Regions from separate parts of the Chromobacterium paludis genome, predicted to be linked through region 2. Evidence: predicted binding sites of a transcription regulator. Region 2 holds the regulator's gene; each other region holds the start of a gene.
The links. The regulator sigma-54, encoded in region 2, starts transcription at its own class of promoters, with help from an activator protein. The targets are predictions, from matches to a motif close to CTGGCACGCTTCATGCTT.
Positions count from the first base shown of each region.

Region 1: the regulator sigma-54 is predicted to act here: its motif matches at 1,861-1,878, upstream of glnK (P-II family nitrogen regulator).
Region 3: the regulator sigma-54 is predicted to act here: its motif matches at 2,916-2,933, upstream of flgB (flagellar basal body rod protein FlgB).

Region 1 covers NZ_CP043473.1:11,854-17,142, forward strand. Annotated here, with positions in the region: gene FYK34_RS00080 (ClpXP protease specificity-enhancing factor) at 1-10, shown strand, start outside; gene FYK34_RS00085 (ammonium transporter) at 135-1,445, opposite strand; gene glnK (P-II family nitrogen regulator) at 1,472-1,810, opposite strand; gene FYK34_RS00095 (accessory factor UbiK family protein) at 2,123-2,410, shown strand; partial or broken gene FYK34_RS00100 (YifB family Mg chelatase-like AAA ATPase) at 2,596-4,135, shown strand; gene FYK34_RS00105 (SPOR domain-containing protein) at 4,203-4,943, shown strand; gene FYK34_RS00110 (thiol:disulfide interchange protein DsbA/DsbL) at 4,972-5,289, shown strand, end outside.
Region 2 covers NZ_CP043473.1:2,387,507-2,392,795, reverse strand. Annotated here, with positions in the region: gene rapZ (RNase adapter RapZ) at 17-859, opposite strand; gene hprK (HPr(Ser) kinase/phosphatase) at 840-1,808, opposite strand; gene ptsN (PTS IIA-like nitrogen regulatory protein PtsN) at 1,801-2,262, opposite strand; gene hpf (ribosome hibernation-promoting factor, HPF/YfiA family) at 2,385-2,711, opposite strand; gene FYK34_RS11045 (RNA polymerase factor sigma-54) at 2,782-4,179, opposite strand; gene lptB (LPS export ABC transporter ATP-binding protein) at 4,183-4,911, opposite strand; gene lptA (lipopolysaccharide transport periplasmic protein LptA) at 4,908-5,289, opposite strand, start outside.
Region 3 covers NZ_CP043473.1:1,860,194-1,865,482, forward strand. Annotated here, with positions in the region: gene flgF (flagellar basal-body rod protein FlgF) at 1-12, opposite strand, end outside; gene flgE (flagellar hook protein FlgE) at 35-1,276, opposite strand; gene FYK34_RS08480 (flagellar hook assembly protein FlgD) at 1,318-2,040, opposite strand; gene flgC (flagellar basal body rod protein FlgC) at 2,057-2,467, opposite strand; gene flgB (flagellar basal body rod protein FlgB) at 2,473-2,886, opposite strand; gene FYK34_RS08495 (response regulator) at 3,131-3,928, shown strand; gene FYK34_RS08500 (aldo/keto reductase) at 4,055-4,957, opposite strand; gene FYK34_RS08505 (hypothetical protein) at 5,149-5,289, opposite strand, start outside.

The DNA of each region.
Region 1 (5,289 bases), 1.9 Mb from region 2:
CGTCAAGTAGGCAGACCAAACACGAAACCGGCCCAAGGCCGGTTTTTTTTTGCGCCCGCTGCGGCGCGTGGACGAAAAAAAACGGGGCCGAAGCCCCGCCAAGTCCCTTACACAACAATCTTGATCGGTCTGGTTTACTCCACGCGCTCGCCGTGCAGCACCAGGTCCAGGCCCTCGCGCTCTTCGTCTTCGGCGACGCGCAGTCCCAGTACCATGTCCACTAGTTTCAGCAGCACAAAGGTTACTACCGCGCAGTAAGCCGCGGTCACGCCGACGCCCAGCGCCTGGGTGGCGAGACTGCCGTCGGCGCCGCCGATGTCCTTGACCGCGAACACGCCGGTCAACAGCGCGCCCAGGATGCCGCCCACGCCGTGCACGCCGAAGGCGTCCAGAGAGTCGTCATAGCCCATCATGTGTTTCAGCCCGGTGGCGCCCCAGAAGCACACCACGCCTGCGGCCAGGCCGATGGCCAGGGCGCCCTTGACGTCGACGAAGCCGGCGGCCGGCGTGATGGCGACCAGGCCCGCCACCGCGCCGGAGGCGATGCCCAGCACCGACGGCTTCTTCTTGGCGATCCACTCGGCGAACATCCAGGCCAGCGCGGCCATCGCGGTGGCAACCTGGGTGGTGACCATCGCCATGCCGGCGCGGCCGTCGGCGGCGGCGGCGGAACCGGCGTTGAAGCCGAACCAGCCCACCCACAACATGGAGGCGCCCACCAGAGTCAGCACCAGGTTGTGCGGCGGCATGGCGTCCTTGCCGAAACCGACGCGCTTGCCCAGCACCAGCGCCGTGACCAGGCCGGCCACGCCGGCGTTGATGTGCACCACGGTGCCGCCGGCGAAGTCCAGCACGCCCTTATCTGCCATCCAGCCGCCCGGCGCCCAGACCCAGTGCGCCACCGGGGCGTAGACCAGCAGTGACCACAAGGTCATGAAGACCAGCATGGCGGAGAATTTCATCCGTTCGGCGAAGGCGCCGGTGATCAGCGCGGGGGTGATGATGGCGAAGGTCATCTGGAAGGTCATGAACACCGATTCCGGGATGGTGCCGGCCAGCGGGTGCACCGCCACCTTGCCAGCATCCTTCATGAATACCATGCCGTCCAACATGACGCGAGACAGGTCGCCGATATACGGATTGCCTACGGTGAAGGCCAGGCTGTAGCCGATGACCGCCCACAGCACGGTCACTAGCGCAGTGATGGCGAAGCTTTGCATCAGCGTGGCCAGCACGTTCTTCTTGCGCACCATGCCGCCGTAGAACAGCGCCAGGCCGGGAATGGTCATGAACAGCACCAGGGCGGTGGAGGTCAGCATCCAGGCGGTGTCGCCGGAGTTGATCACCTTGACGGCAGCCACCGCCGGGCCTGCCGGCGCGTCGGCCAGGGCCGGCAGGGAGAGGGTGGCGAGCGCGGCCGCCGCTGCAGCGAGTTGTTTTTTCATTATCGTTTCCCCAGTGTCTCGTGGCGTCAGACGGCGTCGGCGCCGGTTTCGCCGGTACGGATGCGGATCACCTGCTCCAGGTCGTAGACGAAGATCTTGCCGTCGCCGATCTTGCCGGTGCGGGCGGATTTTTCGATGGCTTCCACCACCTGGTCCAGCAGCGCGTCGTCGATGGCGATTTCCAGCTTGACCTTGGGCAGGAAGTCGACGACGTATTCGGCGCCGCGATACAGCTCGGTGTGGCCTTTCTGGCGGCCGAAGCCTTTGACCTCGGACACGGTCACGCCTTGCACGCCAATGGCGGACAGGGCTTCGCGGACTTCGTCAAGCTTGAACGGCTTGATGACTGCGGTAACGAGTTTCATGACGGCTCCTTTTCGGGCGGTAGACAGATTTGGTTCTGCTGCGAACGGTAATGCAGGAATCGTGCCAGCTCGTGCGGAGGCCGCCACTATTCATGATGCGGCGCAATAGCGGGGCCTGGTCGCATTATGGCACTGTATTTGTGCACTGCAACGGGAATGAGTGCACCGTCATGGTGCGCAGGGGTGGGCGTATATCAGCTGGCTTTCGCGGCGGGGCGGTGAGGGACTCGCCGACGGGACAGGAAGGCGGGAGCAAGGCAGCGCTTTTTGCTACACTCCGCTTGAATATCAAGACACTGCGGGAGTCCGAATATGTTGAGTCAGAAACTGTTTGAAGAAATCAGCGCCAAGATCAGCGAAACCATCGCCGCCAGCCCGGCCAAGGACATCGAAAAGAACGTGCGCGCCATGATGGCCTCCACCTTCGCCAAGATGGATCTGGTGACGCGGGAGGAATTCGACGTGCAGCAAGCGGTGTTGACACGCACGCGCGAGCAGTTGGCGGCGCTGGAGTCGCGTTTGGCCAAGCTGGAGGGCCAGGTGTTCCCGGCGGAGGCGGCTGAGAAGGTGGCGGAACAGTCGGAGCTGGGCCACTCCTGAATGGCGGAGGCGAATTAGACATCGCTCCTGGCGCACGCTCGCGGCCTGCTGCGACATCGCGCGGGGATGCCGCCAAAACCTAGTCATGCGTGTCGATATGGCCTCATTCAAACAAGGGAGTCCGGTTTGACATCCACAAGCGCAGCACTACAGTCCAAAGCCGTGCGAGAAGGGACGGCCCGCTGATGTCGCTCGCCATCTTGTACAGTCGCGCCTTGCAGGGCATGCAGGCGCCGGAGGTGGCGGTAGAGGTGCATCTGGCCAATGGGCTGCCTGCCTTCACCTTGGTGGGATTGCCCGAGGCCGAGGTGAAGGAAAGCCGCGAAAGGGTGCGTGCGGCCATCCTGACCTCTGGTTTTGAGTTTCCCGCGCGGCGCATTACCGTGAACCTGGCGCCGGCCGATCTGCCCAAGGATTCCGGCCGTTTCGACTTGCCCATCGCCATCGGAATCCTATTGGCTTCGGGCCAGGTCAAGTGTGATGATATCGCTCAGTATGAGTTTGCCGGAGAACTGGCCCTGGGCGGAGCCTTGCGCCAGGTCCGGGGCGCGCTGGCGATGGCCTGTCATTGCCAGGCTGCGGGGCGCGCTGGCGATGGCCTGTCATTGCCAGGCTGCGGGGCGCGCTTTCGTCTTGCCGGCGGAGAGCGCGGCGCAGGCGGCGGCGGTGGTGGGCGCGCGCGTTTATGGCGCCGCCACGCTATTGCAGGCCTGCGCGCATTTGAACGGCTTGCAGCCCTTGCCACCGATTGCCGCGCCGGAGCCGATGGCGGAGCCGAACTATCTCGATCTGGCCGATGTCAAAGGTCAGTCCGTCGCGCGCCGCGCGCTGGAAATTGCCGCGGCGGGGGGGCATAGCTTGTTGCTGATGGGGCCGCCTGGCACGGGAAAGTCCATGTTGGCCGCGCGTCTGCCCGGTTTGCTGCCGGCTTTGTCCCGCGATGAGGCGCTGGAAAGCGCGGCGGTGCAGTCGTTGGCCACGCAGGGTTTCCGATCAGAAACCTGGGGGCTGCGCCCGTTTCGTTCTCCTCATCACACCTCTTCCGCCGTGGCGCTGGTGGGCGGAGGCAGCGATCCGCGGCCTGGCGAAATCAGCCTTGCCCACCATGGCGTGTTGTTTCTGGACGAATTGCCTGAGTTTGACCGCAAAGTGCTGGAAGTGCTGCGCGAACCGATGGAAAGCGGCGTGATCCATATTTCGCGGGCGGCGAGGCAGGCTAGTTTCCCGGCGCGCTTCCAGTTGGTGGCGGCGATGAATCCCTGTCCTTGCGGCTATTTCGGCCATTCGTCCGGCCGCTGCCATTGCTCGCCGGAGCAGGTGGCGCGTTACCGCGGCAGAATATCGGGGCCTTTGCTGGATCGCATCGATCTGCATGTTGAAGTGCCGTCTTTGGATGCCGCGGAGTTGCAGCGAGCCGCTGCCGGCGAATCCAGCGACTTGGTGAGAGAGAGAGTGGCTAAGGCGCGGCAACGGCAGTGGGCGCGACAGGGCGGCTTGAACGCCGGCTTGCAAGGCGTGCAGCTGGAGCGGCATTGCGAGGCCGATGCGGATGCCTTGGCTGTGTTGGCCAAGGCCTTGCAACAACTTGGCTTGTCGGCGCGCGCTTATCATCGGATACTTCGGGTTTCGCGCAGCATTGCGGATTTGCAAGGCGCGGAACGGATAGGCCGCAATCATGTCTTGCAGGCGATCCAATTAAGGCGGCTTGCCGTGGCGGGCGCCTGATTGGGGGTATCCATCAACCCGGATGGCATCGCTTCCATCCGTTTGACAACAATAGCGGTAGTGGTGAATGGCAAATCGAGATCTGAAAAATTCTCCTCGTCCGTCTCGCGGACGCGGCAACTCCTCCTCTTCGCGCAGCGGCGGCGGGGGGCTGATGGCCGGCCTGATCATGGGCCTGATCATCGGCGTTGCGGTGGCGGTGGGATTAGCCATGTATCTCAATCGGTCGCCGGAGCCGTTTCAAGTAAAGAACGCGCACAAGGCGGAAACGACCCAAGCGCCAACGCCAACTGAATTGCTGGCGCCGGGAACCAAGATCGCCGAGGAGCCGCCTGCAGGGCCGGCTTCCGCGCCCGCGCCCGCCCCTGCGCGCGCCACGCTGGACAGTACCGACTCGGTTCCATTGCCACCGCCGGCGCCGCATGAGGCCAAGCCTAAGCCGGCTGCGCCGGCGAAAAGCGGCAAGGACGATCAGCGCTTTGATTTCTACAAGATACTGCCGGGTCAAGTGGATGCGGTGACGTCGGATGCCAAGGGCGACAAAGGTGGGGAACCTTCGACTGGCGCTTCGGCCAAAAAGGTCTACCTGCAGCTGGGTGCCTTCCAGAACCAGGATGAAGCGGATAACTTGAAGGCCAAGCTGGCCTTGCTGGGCGTGGAGGCCAAGATCCAGTCGGTCAACGTGCCGGACAAGGGCATGGTGCACCGGGTTCGAGTCGGACCTTTGAGCCGTCCGGACGATGTGGACAGGTTGAAGGCGCAATTGAAGCAGAACGGCATCGCCGCCAGCGTGGTGAAGGCCGAGTAGTCGATCCAAGCAAACACGGGAAAACAAGATGAAGAAATGGTTGTTATTGTTGCTGCTGGCGGCCAGCGGCATGGCGAACGCGGCACTGGAGCTGGGCAAGGACTACACCATGCTGAGCACGCCGCAGCCGGTGGCAGATCCGAAAAAAGTGGAAGTGATCGAGTTCTTCTCTTATCACTGCATCCATTGCTATGACGATGATCCGGCGATGAATGCCTGGGCCAAGAAGCTGCCGGCCGACGTGAGCTTCCGCAAGGAGCAGATCGTTTGGCAAAAGTCGATGGAGGGCTTCGCCCGCATGTTCGCCACCTTCAAGGCGACCGGCACGCTGGACAAGCTGCACCGC
Region 2 (5,289 bases):
CCGCCCGCCAGCCTGTTCAATGGTCGGGATACAGCTGGCGATGGCGCACCAGTATCTGTTTGTCGGCGAAGGCGCGCGCCAGGCTCTCGATGATGAACACCGAGCGGTGCTGGCCGCCGGTGCAGCCGACGGCAACCGTCAGATAGCTGCGGTTTTCCTTGGCATAGCAAGGCAGCCACTTGGCGATCAGCGACTGGATGTCGGCGATCATATCGGCCACCTCGGCGTGCTGGGCGAAAAAGTCCACGATGGGCTGGTCGCGGCCGGTCAGCGGGCGCAGCAGCGGATCGTAGTAGGGATTAGGCAGGCAGCGCGCGTCGAAGACGAAGTCCGCGTCCTGCGGCACGCCATGCTTGAAGCCGAAGGATTGGAAGATCAGGGTCAAGCGGTTGCTGTCGGCATCCACCAGTTCGCGCACCCAGCTGCGCAGGCCATTGGCCGACAGCTCGCTGGTGTCGATGCGGGTGCCCAGTTCCGGCACGATGCTGAGCATCTCCTGTTCCACCTGGATGGCTTCCTCCACCGTGATGCCGGCGCCGGACAGCGGGTGGCGGCGGCGGGTCTCGGAGAAGCGTTTGACCAAGGTTTCCGCTTTGGCTTCCAGGTACAGCAGGCGCACATCCATGCCCTTGGCGCGCAGCTGCTCCACCACTTGCGGCAGGGCGCCCAGCGAAGGGCCGGAGCGGGTATCCACGCTGATGGCGATGTCGTGATAGCCAAATTCCTCGTACAGCGCCATTGCCTCCGGCAGCATGGTGGCGGGCAGATTGTCCACGCAGTAGAAGCCGGAGTCCTCCAGCGCGCGCAAGGCCACGGATTTGCCGGAGCCGGACAGGCCGCTAATCAATATCAGGCGCATTTTCCTGGTCTCGCAAGAAATTGGTGTGTCGTTCGATGAACTCGCGGGTGCTGTCTATGCCGCGCAGCTGCAGGATGTAGTTGCGCACGGCGGCCTCCACCAGCACGGCCAGGTTGCGGCCGGCGGCCACCGGCAGCACGACTTTGCGCACGGTGACGCCTATGATCTCCTGCGTTTCCGATTGGATGTTGAGCCGGTCCAGCGCCTGCATGGCCTGATCGTTGGCTTTGACCAAGTGGATGATCAGCTTCAGCACCTTCTTGGGGCGGACGGCGGTTTCGCCGAATATGGTGCGGATGTTCAGGATGCCCAGACCGCGCACTTCCAGGAAGTCGCGCAGCAGCGGCGGGCAGCGGCCTTCCAGCGTGTCCGGGCCAATGCGGTACAGCTCCACCGCGTCGTCCGCCACCATGCCGTGGCCGCGCGAGATCAATTCCAGCGCCAGTTCGCTCTTGCCCATGGCCGAGTCGCCCATGATCAGCACGCCAATCTCGAACACGTCGAGAAACAGGCCGTGCAGCACCGTGGACACCGCCAGCGCGCGGGCCAGGTAGATCCGCAGCACGTCCATCAGGTACGGGCTTTCCAGCGTGCTGGTCATCAAGGGCACGTTATGGCTGTGGCAATAGTCGCGCAGCAGCCGCGGCACCGGCTGGTTATTCGCCACCATCACCACGGACATGCTCTTATGGAACAGCTGGTCCAGCGCGGTCTTGGCCGCGGATTGTTCCAGCTTGTTCAGGTAGTCCACCTCTGCCAGGCCCAGCACCTGGACGCGGTTGGGGTGGATGAAGTTCAGGTGGCCCACCAGCGCCAGAGTGGGGCGCTGGCCGTCATTGCCGATGACGTTGCCGATGACGTTGTCTGAGCCGCCGGTGCCGGCGACCCAGGTCAGGTTCAGCTTCTGCTGGTTGTCCTGATACAGGCGGCGCACGGTGATGCTAGGCATTGGGCATCCAATCGCAGAGCTGCTGGTAGAGTTCTTCCCGGCCGGAGGCGTTGAGCATTTTCTCGCGCATCTGGCGGCTGGAGAACAGTTGGGCCAGCTCAGACAGCACTTGCAGGTGCAGGTCGGTGGCGTGTTCCGGCACCAGCAGCACGAACAGACACTGCACCGGCTTGCCGTCCGGCGCCTCGAACGGAATCGGCGCCTTCAGCCGGATGAACACGCCGGTGGCTTCCTTCAGGCCGCGCGCGCGGCCGTGCGGAATGGCCACGCCCTGGCCCAGGCCGGTGGAGCCCAGTTTTTCGCGGCTGAACAGGCTGTCGAAGATTTCGCTGCGGGCGATGCCGCGCGTGTTTTCCACCAGAAGCCCGACTTGCTCGAACACGCGCTTCTTGCTGGAGACGTCCAGATCCAGCAGAACATGGTCCGGAGTCAGTATCTTGCCGATGAGATTCATATTGGATTATGCATGCGGCGCTGGAATAAACCCGGGATTCTACGTTGCCTTGATAGTACTGAAAACCGGGCGGCGCAAAGAAAAACGGGAACCCCTGGGTTCCCGTTGTTTTCAAGCTCGCGTCACAGCGAGGCCTGAGACGCTTCGCCGGAGCTCTGGGCCCGGTGTTCGGTCAGCTTTTCCTTGTGCTTGAGCACCTGGCGGTCCAGCTTGTCCATCAGCAGGTCGATGGCGGCGTAGAGATCGGCCTCGGAGGCTTCGATGTGGATGTCCTTGCCGGACAGATGCACATTGACCTCGGCCTTTTGAACCAGTTTGTCCACGGACAGCGTAACGGAGACGTCGATCACATTGTCGACGTGGCGGGTAATGCGCTCCAGTTTGTTCTCGATGTATTCGCGCAGCGATGGCGTGACTTCCAGGTGCAGGCCAGTTACTTTGAGGTTCATACCCTAGCTCCTTCTGGTGTTGACCGCCCGGGCGGGTTGTCGGGCGGCATTGTATTCTTGTGCTGACTCCTCACAGAGCCTTGCGCAGATTCACCGCCGGAATCTGCATGGCTTCACGATACTTGGCTACGGTGCGTCTGGCAACCTGTATTCCCTGCTTGGCCAGCGCGTCGGCGATGGCGCTGTCGGACAGCGGCTTCGCCCGGTTTTCGCCTTCTATCATGCCGCGGATGTGAGCCTTGATGGCGGTGGCGGAGCACTCGTCACCGCTTTCAGTCTCCAACGAACTGCCGAAGAAATACTTGAGTTCGAACAAACCTCTCGAACAAAGCAGGTATTTTTGGCTGGTGGAGCGGGATACGGTGGATTCGTGCAGGCCCAGTTCCTCTGCGATATCGCGCAGGATCAGCGGGCGCATCGCCACTTCGCCTTGTTCAAAGAACAATTGTTGACGTTCAACAATAGCTTCCGCCACTTTCAGAATGGTGTCAAACCGCTGCTGGATGTTCTTCACCAGCCAGCGCGCCTCTTGCAGGCGGGCCGACATTTCGCCGCCCTGGCCCCGGCTGTCGGCCAGCATGCGTTCGTACAGCTGGTTGACGCGCAGCCGCGGCACGGCCGAGCGGTTCAACTCCGCCACCCAGCGGCCCTTGAGTTTGCGCACGCTGATGTCGGGGATCACGTAGTGGACATCGCCGTGATGGAAGCCGGTGGCCGGATGCGGGTTCAGCCGCGCGATCAGGGCCTGCGCCGCGCGCAGCTCGGCATCGGTGCAGCCCAGTAGCTTCTTCAGCTTGGCGTAGTCGCGGCCGCCCAGCAGCGCGAGGTGTTGTCGGACGATGGCCAGCGCCAGGGCATGGCCGGGCTCCGCGGCGGGGAGGCGCTGCAATTGCAGCTGCAGCGATTCCGCCAGCGTGCGCGCGCCCACGCCGGCCGGGTCGAACTGCTGCAGCAGCGCCAGGCCTACCGCCAGTTCGTCGCTGTCCAGCAGCAGTTCCAGCGGCAGATGGCTGGCCAGTTCGTCCAGGCTGGATTGCAGATAGCCGTCGTCGTCCAGCTCCTCGATCAATAGCCGCACGATGGCTTCGTCGCGGCGGGGCAGGGCGATTTCGCCCAGCTGGGCCAGCAGGTGCTCTCGTAGGCTGACCGGGCAGGGCACGTTGAGCATGGGGTCGTAGTCGTCGCCGCCGCCCTGGGCGCGGCTGCCGGCGCCCCAGTCCATCAGCTCGCCTACGCTGTCGTCGCGGCTGTCGGCCGGCTCGTCCGGCGTCGAACTATCCTGGCTTTCGGATGCGGACTCGCCGTCCCGCGGCTCGTCGCCGCGCTCCAATAGCGGATTGTCCAGCAGGAAGCGCTCCACCTCGGCCTGCAGGTCCAGCGTGGAAAGCTGCAGCAGCTTGATGGACTGTTGCAGCTGCGGCGTCAGCGTCAGCTGTTGCGAAACCTTGAGCTGTAGTGCCTGCTTCATCGCTTACAGGTGGAAGTGCTCGCCAAGGTAGACTTTGCGCACCTTGTCGTTGTTGACCAGTTCCTCGGGCACGCCGGAGGCCAGCACCGAGCCGTCGCTGATGATGTAGGCGCGGTCGCAGATGCGCAGGGTCTCGCGCACGTTGTGGTCGGTGATCAGCACGCCTATGCCGCGTTCCTTCAGGAAGGAGATAATTTTCTGGATGTCGATGACGGCGATCGGGTCCACGCCGGCAAACGGCTCGTCCAGCAGGATGAAGCGCGGGCGGGTGGCCAGCACGCGCGCGATCTCCACGCGGCGGCGCTCGCCGCCGGACAGCGCCAACGCGTTGCTGTCGCGCAGGTGGCCGATGTTCAGGTCGTCCAGCAACAGGTCCAGCTCCTGTTCCAGCTCCTTGCCTTTGAGGCCGGCGATCTCCAGGATGGCGGCGATGTTTTCTTCCACCGTCATGCGGCGGAAGATGGATGCCTCCTGCGGCAGGTAGCCCAGGCCCAGCTGGGCGCGCTGGTGGATGGGATAGTGGGTGAGGGATTGCTCATCCAGCCGGATGTCGCCGTCGTCGGCGCCGATCAGGCCGACGATCATGTAGAAGCTGGTGGTCTTGCCGGCGCCGTTGGGGCCGAGCAAGCCGACGACTTCGCCGCTTTCTATGCTCAGCGAGACGTCCTTGACCACCGTGCGCTTCTTGAAGCGCTTCTTCAGGTGGGAAACGGTGAGAACGCTGTGCTTCATGGCTTGGCTGCCCCGCCGGCCGGTTGCGAGGCGGCCTTTTTCTTGGGCTGGATGATGACCACGGCGCGGCCCTGGCCGCTGGCGGACGGGCCGCCGCCCACGACTTCGAAGGTTTCGTCCAGGGTGTTGTAGCGGATCACATTGCCGATGGACAGGTCGCCGTTGCGCTTGACGCGCGCATTGCCGGTCAGCACCACCAGATGCTTGGCGCTGTCGTAGTCCAGCACGCTGGTTTGGCCCTCTACCCAGCCGCCGTCGTTGTCCATTTTCTGGCGGAAGGTGACGATGCGGCCGGTAGCGTGCAGCGTCTGGTTGCCGTCCTTGTCCTGGCTCACGGTCAGCTTGTCGCCGGTGAGGCGCAGCGTGCCTTGCACCACC
Region 3 (5,289 bases), 530 kb from region 2:
CACGCGATCCATATTTCGTCTCTATTCAGCGGGATCAGATGTTGAGCAGGGTCTGAATGATCGTGTCCTGCGTCTTCACCGACTGCGCATTGGCCTGGTAGTAACGCTGAGCGGTGATCATGTTGACCAGTTCGCTGGTCAGGTTGACGTTGGAAGTTTCCACCTGGCCAGACGCGAGGGTGCCGGTATTGCCCGAACCCGGCGCGTTATTGGTCGGCCCGCCCGAATTGCCGGTCTGAATCCAGTTATTGCCGCCGATATCCTGCAGGCCTTGCGGGTTCGGGAAGGTCGCGAGCGCCACCTGGCCTATGGTCTTGGTCTGGCTATTCGAGAAGGTGGCCTGGATCAGGCCCGTGCTTCCGATGCTGATGCCATTTAAAGCACCCGGCGCCGCGCCGTCCTGCGTGGCGCTCAGGGTGCCGGAGGTTTGCGCGATCTGCGTGGAGTGAGTGAAATCCACGGTCACCGTCTGCGGCACGGCGGCGCCGTTCAGCGCGGCCGGGGTAAAGGTCAGCGACACCGGGGTATTGGTGGTGAGCACGCCATTGGTGTTGAAACCCAGATTGAAGCTGTTCGGATTCGGCGAGGACACCGCCGCGCCATCCACATAGGCGCTGACCGACCAGGTATTGCCGGCCGCTGTCGGCGTGCCGATCGAGTAATACATGGTCAACTGGTGGGAGTTGCCCAGACTGTCGTAAATGGTCTGGTTATTGCTCCAGGTGTAAGACGTCGGATCGGCCGGATTGTTGACCGGCGTATTGACCGGCGGCGTCTTGGTGGAGTCCAGCTGCACCGCCATATTGATCTTGCTGGTCGGCGTCGGCGGAATCGAGGTATTGGTCAGCTGCAGCTTGCCCACCGGACCCTGCGCCACATTGCCGCTGCTATCCGCGGTCCAGCCTTGCAGGTAGCTGCCGGCATTGCTCACGATGTAGCCCTGGCTGTCCACCTGGAACTGGCCGTTGCGGCTGTACGCCAGCGTGCCATCGGTCAACCCCATGATGAAGAAGCCGCTGTTATTGATGGCCAAGTCCAGGCTGCGTCCGGTGGTATCCTTATTGCCGTTGCTCATGTCCTGCGTCACCGCGGCCACCTGCGTGCCCAGGCCCGGCGAGGTGGTGGATTGGCCGTAGATGCTGCGGCTGTACAGGTCGCCGAACTCGGTGCGCGAACCCTTGAAGCCCACCGTGTTGGCGTTGGCGATATTGTTGCCTATGGTATCCAGCTGCACCGACGCCGCATTCAAACCGCTCAAACCTTGTTGGAAGCCCATTTCTCAATTCCTCGAATCTGCTCGATTATCCACGACGTGTTTCAGGACATTTGCGCGACGCCGGACAGCGGCACCTGCGAATTGTCCGGCAGCACCAGCATCGGCGAACCGTTCACCCAGGACACGGCCTTGACCTGCTGCATATTGTAAGCAGTGGCGGTAGTCGAGCCATTGGCGCTCGACTGGGCCACCTTGACCTGGAAGGTATAATTGCCGGCAGGCAGGGCATTGCCCTTGCCATCGGTCCCGTCCCAGCTGAAGGTATTCATGCCGGCGGATGGGTTGGACTCGGTGAAGCTATCCACCACATTGTTGTACTTGTCGAGCACGTCGACCTGCATCGACGCCGCGGGCCCGCTCAGCATCACGCCAGCCTGGGTCTGCTTGCCCGCCGCCGGCGTGGGCAGGCTATTGCCCGCCACCAACACATTGCTGCCTATCATGCTGGCCGCCATCATGGACTGGGTGGCGCTTTGCGCGCCCACCATCTGCTGCATGGTCTGATTCAGCGACTGGATGCCGGCCACCTGGCTGATCTGCGCCATCTGGCTGGTCACCTGGCTGTTGTCCATCGGATTCAGCGGATCCTGAGCATTGAGCTGGGCAGTCAGCAGCTTCAGGAAGTTGTTCTGCATGTCCTGCGCGCTGGTCGCGGTCAAAGTGTTGCCATTGCCGGCCCCATTGACGCTAGAGAGGGCGTTGGCGCCTGATACAGCCTGGTTATTGAGCTGGCTGTAATTGTATGAGGTGCTTGCGGTAGCCATGGCTTAATCCTCTAAATCACTGGCCCAGCTGCAGGGTCTTCTGCATCAGGGTCTTGGCGGTGTTCATCATTTCAACGTTGTTCTGGTAAGCGCGGGAGGCGGCGATCATGTCCGCCATTTCCTCCACCACGTTGACATTGGGCATGGCGATATAGCCGCGCTCGTCGGCCAAGGGGTTGCCCGGCTCGTATTTCAGGCGCGGCGGGCTTTGATCCTCCACCACCGAGGTGACGCGCACGCCGGCCACCTGCGGCTGGGCGCTGTCCACCGGCACCGCCGTGAACACCACATGGCGCCCCTTGTACGGCTGGCCCGTGGAGCTGGTGGCGCTCTCGGCGTTGGCCAGATTGCTCGCCACCACATTGAGGCGCATGGACTGCGCAGACAGCGCCGAACCGGAAATATTGAACAAATTGGACAGAGACATTTAGCTCAACCTCCGTTGCCGCTGCCTTGGATCGCGGCGTTCAGGCCGCTGATCCGCTTATTCAGAAAAGTCAGGGTGGTCTGGTATTGCAAAGCGTTGTCAGCGAAAGCGCCGCGCTCCACATCCATGTCCACCGTGTTGCCATCCAGGCTGGGCTGCACCGCCGAGCGGTATTGCAGCGGAGTCGCCCCGCCCTGGGCCGCCGCGCCTTCGATATGGCGCGCATCGGTCACCGCCAGGACCAGGCGGTTCTGTTTTTCCGTCTGCGCCTGCAAGGCTGCCTTGAAGTCGAAGTCCACCGCCTTGTAATAAGGCGTTTCCGCGTTGGCGATATTGCTGCCTATCACTTCGGCTCGATAAGCCTGCAGGTCGAGCGCGCGCTGTTGGAAATCGAAATAGTGGGCAATCTTGTCTAACATGAACCACCTCCTGACTGACGGCCTTCATTAAGCACAAACCATGCCAGGAAAAATACAGCGCTAAGCCATTGATTTCCCATGTCCGCCCATAGCCCGCAGCCCACGCCAGCCGCACGGCGGCAAAACTTGCCGCCCACCCGGCAAGCTTCGCAAGCCGGGCCTTCGCCACAAATTTGCTTGCCCGCCATGCCAATTCATGCCAAAACCGTCAATAATGCAATAAGGGATATATGGGAGTGGAGCCATGCTGGCCCTAGAAGAATTGCTGATCTCGCTGGCGGAGCCTTCGCCGGTGCAAGCCCAGATCATCACCAAGGCACTGGAAGAGCTGGGCGCAAGCCAGATAGAAGTCCATGCGACGGGAGAGGACTTGATCAACCAGGCCAGAGAGCTCCGCCCCAGCCTGGTCATCAGCGCGTATTACCTGCCGGACATGACGGGGGCCGATCTGGTGCAAAACCTGCGTGAAAGCTCAGACCTCTACGACATGCCCTTCATCCTGATCAGCAGCGAGAGCAATCCCGAGCGGCTGGAGAGCATACGCCAGGCCGGCAGCCTGGCCATCCTGCCCAAGCCGTTTGAAAACACCCAGCTGGCCGAGACCATGCAAACCGTGATGAGCTTCATCAATTGCGAAAGCCTGGGCGCGGAAGTGGACGCCGACATGGCGCTGATGAGCGTGATGATAGTCGACGACAGCAGCACCTCTCGCCATCACATCCGCCAAGTGCTGGAGAAGCTGGGCTTCGAACATTTCTGCGAGGCCGCCAACGCCGAAGCGGCGCTACCATACCTGGAACAGGAACCCTTCAAGCTCATCATCACCGACTACAATATGCCAGGCATGAACGGGCTGGAATTCGCCCGCCACGTGCGGGAGCGCGAGCTGCAGCCCGGCACACCCATCCTGATGATCACCAGCCACAACGATATCGCCGGAGACGAGGCGCTGGAAGACGCCGGCATCGCCGCCTGCTGCGAGAAGCCTTTCGACATGGAGCAGCTGCGCGCACTGGTTCGCCGCCTGCTCAACGAGTACTAGCGCGCACAAGCCCCCAGCCGGCACCCATGCTGGCCCCGCGACGCTCCGCCAGCATTGCCGGCAAAACTCCCGACAGCGCCACCGCCCCAGGCGGCGCAACGCCGGACCGGGGCGGGCGCGGCAGAGCTAAGCCACCGCATGCCCGCAAGCAGCCTCCAATAGCCAATACCACTGCTGGCGATCCAGCTCAAGCGACGTCGCAGCCACCGCCTCCCTCACCACCTCGATGCGCCCGCTGCCGGTCAGCGGCAAGGGGCGGCATGGCAGCTGCAGAATCCAGGCATAGACCAGCGCCGCCACCGATACACCCAGCTCGGCAGCCTGCGCAGACAAGCATCGCTGCAATGGCGAGGACTCGGCGGCCTGAGTCGCAAACAAGGCACCGCCGCCCAATGCGGACCAAATCATGGGCGCCACGCCACGCTGCTGCAGGACATCGAACTGGCCATCGAACAATGGCGTCAGATGCAAGGGCGAAAACTCAAGCTGATGGGTCGCCAGCTCGAAACGGCTATCCAGCGCGGCAAACTGCGCCGGTGTGAAATTGGACACTCCAAAATGCCGCACCTTGCCGTCGGCGCGAAGCCGCTCGAACGCGCGCGCCATTTCGTCGTAATCCATCAACGGATCGGGCCGATGAATCAGCAGCAGGTCCAGCGCCTCCACCTGCAACTCCCTCAGGCTTTGCTCGGTCGATGCCAGGATGTGCGCCGCACTGGTGTCATAATGCTTGAGGCGATGCGACGGCCGATGCGGAGACACCAGCTTGATCCCGCACTTCCCCACCAACTGGATGCGCTCCTTGAGCGCAGGCGCCGCCTTTAGCGCCTCGCCGAACAACTTCTGGCACTGATAATCGCCATAGATGTCGGCATGATCGAAGGTGGTGACGCCCAGTTCCAGGCATGACTCGATGAAACGCACGCGCTCAGCGACGGACAGATTCCAGCCGGCCAGCCGCCACATGCCGGCAACAATCCGAGAAAAATCCGGACCACCCGGACGCAAAAGGATACGAGGACAAGACACAGCGCACTCCAGATGGAATCATCAAAACGAAGAGTTTAGCGCCATTCGTGGCGCGCCATCCGGGCCCCAGTCAGACAGACGCCACACAGCAAGAACAGCTGCCCCTCGCCGCCGCGACTCGCATCACCAAGCCCCCCCCCAACAGCGCCATAGAGCGGCGCAACGCCGGACCGGGGCGGGCGCGGCAGGACTCAGCGCGGCGCCACCCACACCAGGCGCGAGTGCGCCTTGTCCTCGCCAAAAGCCTGCCGGCGCCAATACCCTTGCATGGCATAGGCCTCAGCCGGCGCTAGGTCCTCGACGCGGCAAAACGTGATCTCGCCAAAGCCGCT